One region of the Streptomyces sp. NPDC048349 genome, then DNA from elsewhere that is predicted to be linked to it. Evidence: riboswitches for the same ligand, from Rfam matches in the RefSeq annotation. Region 1 holds a riboswitch; the other holds the start of a gene.
What was found. Region 1 has a riboswitch for cobalamin ahead of AB0D44_RS04345 (energy-coupling factor ABC transporter permease). Riboswitches for the same ligand answer to the same signal wherever they lie in the genome.
Positions count from the first base shown of each region.

Region 2: it holds a riboswitch for cobalamin, as region 1 does, so the genes downstream of both, AB0D44_RS07675 (ABC transporter substrate-binding protein) here and AB0D44_RS04345 (energy-coupling factor ABC transporter permease) in region 1, are expected to answer to the same signal.

Region 1 is NZ_JBEZLA010000004.1:77,451-81,069, reverse strand. It holds gene AB0D44_RS04360 (ATP-binding cassette domain-containing protein) at 1-422, opposite strand, end outside; gene cbiQ (cobalt ECF transporter T component CbiQ) at 419-1,168, opposite strand; gene AB0D44_RS04350 (energy-coupling factor ABC transporter substrate-binding protein) at 1,172-1,528, opposite strand; gene AB0D44_RS04345 (energy-coupling factor ABC transporter permease) at 1,528-2,223, opposite strand; cobalamin riboswitch at 2,252-2,480, opposite strand; gene AB0D44_RS04340 (flavodoxin family protein) at 2,700-3,413, shown strand; gene AB0D44_RS04335 (L-serine ammonia-lyase) at 3,560-3,619, opposite strand, start outside.
Region 2 is NZ_JBEZLA010000009.1:37,077-40,695, forward strand. It holds gene AB0D44_RS07660 (glycoside hydrolase family 18 protein) at 1-700, opposite strand, end outside; gene AB0D44_RS07665 (hypothetical protein) at 1,004-1,525, opposite strand; tRNA gene AB0D44_RS07670 (tRNA-Trp) at 1,616-1,692, shown strand; cobalamin riboswitch at 1,775-1,910, shown strand; gene AB0D44_RS07675 (ABC transporter substrate-binding protein) at 1,957-2,958, shown strand; gene AB0D44_RS07680 (iron ABC transporter permease) at 2,955-3,619, shown strand, end outside.

The DNA.
Region 1 (3,619 bases):
AGGAGGTGGGTCGGCCGGTCCCGCAGCGCCGAGATGTCCAGCGCGGCGAGGGCGGAGTCGACCCGCTTGCGGACCTCCGCGACCTCCAGGCCGAGGTTCATCGGGCCGAAGGAGACGTCCTGTTCCACCGAGGCCGCGAACAGCTGGTCGTCCGGGTCCTGCACGACCAGCTGCACCGCCGTCCGCAGCCGGGTCAGGCCGGCCCGGTCGTACGTGACCTTCGTGCCGTCGAGGTGCAGCGCGCCCGAGCCCGGCTTGAGGCCGCCGCTCAGCAGCCGCATCAGCGTCGTCTTGCCGCTGCCGTTGCGGCCGAGCAGGACCAGCGCCCGGCCCGCGGTGATCCCGAAGTCCACCCCGCGGAGCACGGGGGGCCCGTCCTCGTACGCGTAGCCCGCGCCCACCAGTTCCACCAACGGCCTCACAGGTACAGCTCCTTCAGCACGAGGGTGACGGCGACCAGCCCGGCCAGCAGCGCGCCGGACCAGCACAGGAACCGCCAGGACAGCGAGGACTCGGGGACCAGCACCCGCAGCGCGCCGTCGTAGCCCCGCCCGGCGAGGCCCGACTGGAGCCGGGCCGCGCGGTCGAAGGCCCGTACGAACGAGGTCGCGGCGAGGCCGGCCACCGAACGCCACGCCGCCGCCCGGCCGGTGGTGCCGAGCCGGGCCGCCTGGGCCTGGCGGACCCGGGCGAGGGAATCGAGCAGCAGGAACCCGATCCGGTACATGACCAGGGCCACGTCCACCACGGGGGCCGGGACCCCCGCCCGCACCAGCCGCGGCAGCACGTCGGAGACGGGGGTGGTGAACGCGAACAGCAGCACGCCGAGCGAGGCCGCCGAGGTGCGCAGCAGCAGCTCGACGGCCTGCCGGGGGCCGTCCGGGGCCAGCGCGACGAACCCGGCCGGCCCGCCCACCGCGACCAGCAGCGGCAGCGCCCCGGTGAAGCAGAAACCGAGCGGGATCCGGAAGGCCCGCCACAGCTGCCTCCCGGCCACCCCCGCGGGGCCGAGGAGCACACCCAGGGTGGCCGCGGCGACCAGCGGTCCGCCGGGCCAGGGCGGCAGGCACACCGCGGTGACCGTCAGCCCGATCCCCAGCAGCGCCTTCTCCAGCGGATGGCGGTGGCGCCAGCGGCTGCTGTGCGCCGCCGCGTCGATCGGCAGCACCGCCTACGACTCCGTGGCGGGAGCCTCGGACGGCGCCGGGGCTCCCGCGGCGGCCGCTGCGGCGGCAGCGCCCTGGCGGCGGCCCCTGCGCACACCGAAGTAGTACGCGAGCACGCCCGCGCCCAGCGCAGCCTGGAGGGAGAACAGCGCCGACTCGATCTCCCCGGAGGGGGGTTCGTACAGCGGCGAGAACCACGGCTCGTAGCCGGGCTCCAGCTCGGTGATGGCCGCCTCGGCCTGCCCGTCTGCGCCGGTGAACGGCTCTTCCTTGCCGTCCCCCAGGCCCAGCGCGAGCGGGAGGACGGCCAGCGCCGCGACCAGGAGCAGCAGCAGGGAGTTGATCTTCGCGTTCCTGGACATCAGGCCGTGGCCTCCCGCTGCTTCTCGGACCCGGTGAGCTTCGCGACGCCGAGCCGGACCAGGTCCGACTTGCTGGACTGCATGAGCAGGCGCATCACGAGCACGGTCAGCAGGCCCTCGCTCACCGCGAGCGGGATCTGGGTGAGCGCGAAGATCTCCGCGAACTTCACCAGCGCTCCGGTGAACCCGGTCGCCGCGTCGGGGAAGGCCAGTGCCAGCTGGACGGAGGTCACGCAGTAGGTGACGAGGTCGGCGAAGAACGCCCCGAAGAACACCGCCGCCATCAGCGGCAGGTCGAACGTGCGCAGCAGCCGGTAGACGCCGTAGCCCGCCCAGGGCCCGGCGATCGCCATCGAGAAGACGTTGGCGCCGAGGGTGGTGAGCCCGCCGTGCGCCAGCAGCAGCGCCTGGAAGAGCAGGGTGATCGTGCCGAGCACCGCCATGATCGGCGGCCTGAAGAGGATGGCGCCGAGCCCGGTGCCGGTGGGGTGGGAGCAACTTCCCGTCACCGAGGGGATCTTCAGGGCGGACAGCACGAACGTGAACGCCCCCGACGCGCCGAGCAGGAGCGTGCTCTCGGGATGGGCCTTCACCTCGCGGGTGAGGGCCCGCACGCCGTGGACGACGAAGGGAGCGGACGCGGCGCCCCAGGCGACCGCGTGCAACGGGGGTAGGAACCCCTCGGCTATATGCATGAGTGGGGAGACCTCTCCAGCACCTCGTGGATGGACAACGCGCCCCGGCCGGTCTCCTGGCTCACGGGTGCTGATGCCCGGGCTCCGCCTTCCCGGGGCCGTGCGGTGTCCCGCGCGGTCCCAGTGGCTTCCCGTAGGAGTAGAGCCGGACTTCCCGATCACAGTGGCGAGGGCCGCACCGGTTTCCCACCGGTTTCCCGAACACCAAGGCCCGCTGACCCTAGTCGGATGCGCGGACCGGTAACAACCCGCCTCGAACCGGCCACGAGCCGACCGGATTCCGCTTGCCGCCCACCCGGTGCGACCACTGCGGCGCCTCCCGCACCAAAGGCCCCGTCCGGCACGGGAGTTCCCGTTCCCGGCCACGGCCGGATACGAGCCGCCCGCCCTGCCGCGCGGTTCCGGACGGGCGATCGGGGCCCCCGTACGGGCGCGGCCCGGTGGCGGCAGCGGCCGGCCCCGCACAGGCTGGGACCGTGGCCGACGACTACGACTACTCGGACCTGACCGCCGTCTACGTGAACTGCACGCTCAAGCGCTCGCCCGAGACCAGCAACACCGAGGGCCTGATCGACAAGAGCCGCGCGGTCATGGCGGCGGCGGGCGCCCGGACCTCGCTGATCCGCGCCGTCGACCACGACATCGCGACGGGCGTCTGGCCGGACATGACCGAGCACGGCTGGGAGAGCGACCAGTGGCCGGTCCTCTACAGCCAGATCATGGACGCCGACATCCTGGTCCTGTGCGGGCCGATCTGGCTCGGCGACAACAGCTCCGTGATGAAACAGGTCATCGAGCGGCTCTACGCCTGCTCGTCCCTGCTGAACGAACACGGTCAGTACGCCTACTACGGGCGCGTCGGCGGCGCGCTGATCACCGGCAACGAGGACGGCGTCAAACACTGCGCCATGAACGTCCTCTACAGCCTCCAGCACCTCGGGTACGCGATCCCGCCGCAGGCCGACGCCGGCTGGATCGGCGAGGCCGGGCCGGGGCCCTCCTACCTCGACCCGGGCTCGGGTGGGCCCGACAACGACTTCACCAACCGCAACACCGCCTTCATGTCGTGGAACCTGATGCACCTGGCCGCCCTGCTCAAGCGCTCGGGCGGCATCCCGGCCCACGGGAACCAGCGCTCGCTGTGGGACGCGGGCTGCCGCTTCGACTTCCCGAACCCCGAGCACCGGTAGGGGGCCGCAGGAGGCCACGGTGCGCTGCCCCCCGGTCGCCGGTCCGTCATGCGCCGGGCGGCGGGGCCGAAAGGTGCAGCGGCCGGCCAAAGGGAGAGGCCCCGGAGACCGATGATCTCCGGGGCCTCCTGCCGTGCAGGGGACGGTCAGCACTCGATGACGTTGACCGCGAGGCCGCCGCGGGCCGTCTCCTTGTACTTGACCTT
Region 2 (3,619 bases), on a different contig from region 1:
TGCGGAACTCCTTGACCAGCTCGGCGAAGTTGCGCTTGTCCTCGGGCCGGAACTTCGTGTCCGTGTCACCCGCGGAGCCCGGCCACTCCCAGTCGAGGTCGATGCCGTCGAACACCCCGGCAGCCGCGCCCGCGCCACCGCGGGTACCGTCCTGCGGCAGGTTGCCCTTGATGTAGAGGTCGATGCACGACTCGACGAACGCCTTGCGGGAGGCGGGGGTCAGCGCGGCGTCCGAGAAGTGCGTGGACCAGCTCCAACCGCCCAGCGAAATCAGCACCTTGAGGCCCGGGTGCTTCGCCTTGAGCTCGCGGAGCTGGTTGAAGTTGCCGGCGAGCGGCTGCTCCCGGGTGTCGGCGACGCCGTCCACGGAGTCCTCGGCCCCGAGCGGGCGGACGTAGTCGGCCCAGGCGTCGGCCTCGCCGGGCACGTTCCCGGTGAAGCACGTGCCCTCGGCGCTGACGTTGCCGAAGGCGTAGTTGATGTGGGTCAGCTTGCCCGCCGAGCCGTTCTTCTCCAGGTCCTGGACCTGGAAGTCCCGTCCGTAGACGCCCCATTGGGTGAAGTAGCCGACCTTCTTGTACGAGCGGTGGTGGCCGCCCGCCGCTTCGTCCTGCGAGGCCCCGGCGGCGGGTGCGAAGGCGGTCAGCAGGGAGAGGGAACAGGCGGCGACGGCCAGCCTGCCGAGCATGCTGCGGCGCATGGGCTTCCTTTGCGGATGCGGGAGCGGGGCGTGAGCGCGTGCGCGGTGCATGCCGGAAACTATTGGTCTGGACCAGGGTGGTCAAGGGGGTGGCGAAAACTCGCGCGCCGGAGGGCGGCCCGGGGAGTGCCACAGGAGTGCCGCAGGACATCCGCGGAGAGCTGCGGGAGGGCTGGAGGCGAGCCGTGGGAAGGCTGGGGGTGAGCTGGAGGCGAGCTACGGGAGAGCTGGGGGTGGGCTGGAGGACAGCTACGGGAGAGCTGGGGAGGGCTGGAGGCGAGCTACGGGACGGCTGGCGGAGTGCTAGGAAAGGCTCCATTGGCCCACGTCGTCGGCCAGGCCGCCGTTCAGGGCGAACTGGACGGCCGCGGCCACGGCGTCCTGCGGGAGCCGGAAGGTGACGAAGCCCTCGGCCGAGCCGCCGGGGTCCAGGGTGACGGTGTCGGGGAAGGAGGCCCCGGCCGCCGTCGGGTTGTTGAGGCCGGAGAACCGCTTCCCGGCGGTGTCCAGCAGGTGGGCGGCCGGTGCGGGGGAGTCCTTGTAGACAGCGGTCCCGGTGTTCTCCAGGCGGAACCGGACGGCCAGCAGCCGGGTCGAGGCGTCGGGCGCCGGGCCCTGCGGATCGGCCGGGGTCGCGGGGTCCACCACCCGGACCAGGGTGACGTCGAGCCGCTGACCCGGCTCGTTCCCGGCGAGGGAGACGGTCTCGTCTCCCGGCCCGCCCGGGGCGGCACCCAGCAGCGCCGGGCCGAGGAGCGCGAGCGCGGCCAGCGCCCCGCGCAGGCGGCGCCGGGGCATGGGGGTGCCTGCCGGTCCACCGATCACCCTCTCCACGATCCTCCCCGCTCGAGGCTCCCGCCACCCGGGAATTCGGTGGATCGCCGGGCCGCGCCGTGACAGGGTCGGTTCCAGCCAAGGGGCGTAGCTCAGCCGGCCAGAGCAACGGTCTCCAAAACCGTCGGTCGCAGGTTCGAATCCTGCCGCCCCTGCCACCCGCGCGCGCCGCGTACGCGGCGCTGCGTCGGGCCGGATCCCCCGCGTGGGTCCGGCCCGACGGCACGTCAGGAGATCACCTCTGGCAGACTTGGCCGCGTTACCCAGGCGGTGCAGGACAGGAAACCGGTGCGATTCCGGTGCGGTCCCGCCACTGTGACCGGCCTCCCCGCGGGGAGGCCGGGAGTCAGACACTGACGCACCGCCTCCGCTCGCTCTTTCACGTCGACCAGGGGACGCGGATCCCCCGGAGAGGCCTTGCCATGTCGCGTCACCGCGCCCGCGCCGTCCTGCGCGCCCTCACGCCCCTCGCATTCCTGATACCCCTGGCCGCCTGCGCCGGCTCCCCCGCCGAACGGCAGGCCGAGGCCGCGGGGCTGTCGGCCGGGGCGCCCGGCTTCCCGTACACCGTCACCAACTGCGGTGTGAGCAGCACCTACCAGGCCCCGCCGCGGCGAGCCGTGACCATGAACCAGCACGCCACCGAGGTGCTGCTCGCCCTCGGCCTGGAGGACCGGATCGCCGGCACGGCCTACCTCGACGACGCCGTGCTGCCCGCCTACCGGCCCGCCTACGACAAGCTCAAGGTGCTGGCCGAGGAGTACCCCTCCAAGGAGGTCCTGCTCGGCGCCAACCCCGACTTCGTCTACGGCGGCTACTCCAGCGCCTTCGACAAGGGGCAGGGCCGCGACCGCGAAGGGCTGGCCAAGGCCGGTATCGCCACCCGGCTGAACGTGGAGAACTGCGCCGCAGGGCCGGTCGGCATCGACCAGCTCAAGACCGAGATCACCGAGGTGGCACAGACCTTCGGCGTGCCCGAGCGCGGCGCGCAGCTCGTCGAGGACGAGCAGCGGCGCATCGACACGGTGACCGCCAGGGTGAAGGACGAGCCCCGGCCGTCCGTCTTCGTCTACGACTCCGGAGAAGCCTCCGCCTTCACCGCCGGGGGCAGCGGCATCGGCAACCAGATCGTCTCGCTCTCCGGCGGGACGAACGTCTTCGCCGACCTCGAGGACACCTTCGGCGACGTGTCGTGGGAGAAGGTCATCGAGCGCAAGCCCGAGGTCGTCCTCATCTACGACTACGGCAGCACCACCGTCGAAGCCAAGAAGCAGCGCCTGTTGAACGACCCGGCGCTCGCCCAGGTTCCCGCCATCAAGAACCAGCGGTTCGTCGTGCTCCCGCTCTCCTCGGCCGTCCTCGGCGTGCGCGTCGCCGACGCCGTCGAGTCCCTGGGCCGCCAACTGCACCCCGACGCCGCGTGAGGCGGCACCGGACCCCGGCCGTCGTCGTCCTCCTCACCGCCCTGCTGGCGGCGTCCGCCGTGGCAGGGCTGGCCCTGGGGCCGGTCCGGATCGCGCCCGGCCAGGTCCTCGACATCGTGCTCGGCCGCCTGACGGGCGAGGAGCGCACCGGGGCCTTCGCCTCCATCGTGTGGGACGTCCGGATGCCCAGGGTCCTCCTCGGGGCCGTCGTCGGCGCCGGGCTCGCCGTCGCGGGCACCGTGCTCCAGGCCCTCGTACGCAACCAGCTCGCCGACCCGTTCCTGCTCGGAGCCTCGTCCGGGGCCTCCGCGGGGGCCGTCCTCGTGATCGTCTTCGGTGCGGGCGGCGGCGTCGCGGGCATGGCGGGCCTCGCGGGTCTCGCGGGCCGGCTGGGCGTGCCGTTCGCCGCGTTCGCCGGCTCGCTGGGTGCGCTCGTCGCCGTCTACGCGATGGCCCGGCGCGGGGGAGTGATGACCACCGGACGGCTGATCCTCGCCGGGGTCGCCGTCCAGTACGTCCTGTCCGCCCTCACCAGCCTCGTCCTGGTGCTCGCCGCGCACCCCGACCAGGTCCGCTCCGTCCTGTTCTGGACGCTCGGCGGCCTCGGCGGGGCGCGCTGGGAGGAACTGGCCCTGCCCGCCGTCGCACTGCTCGTCGGCAC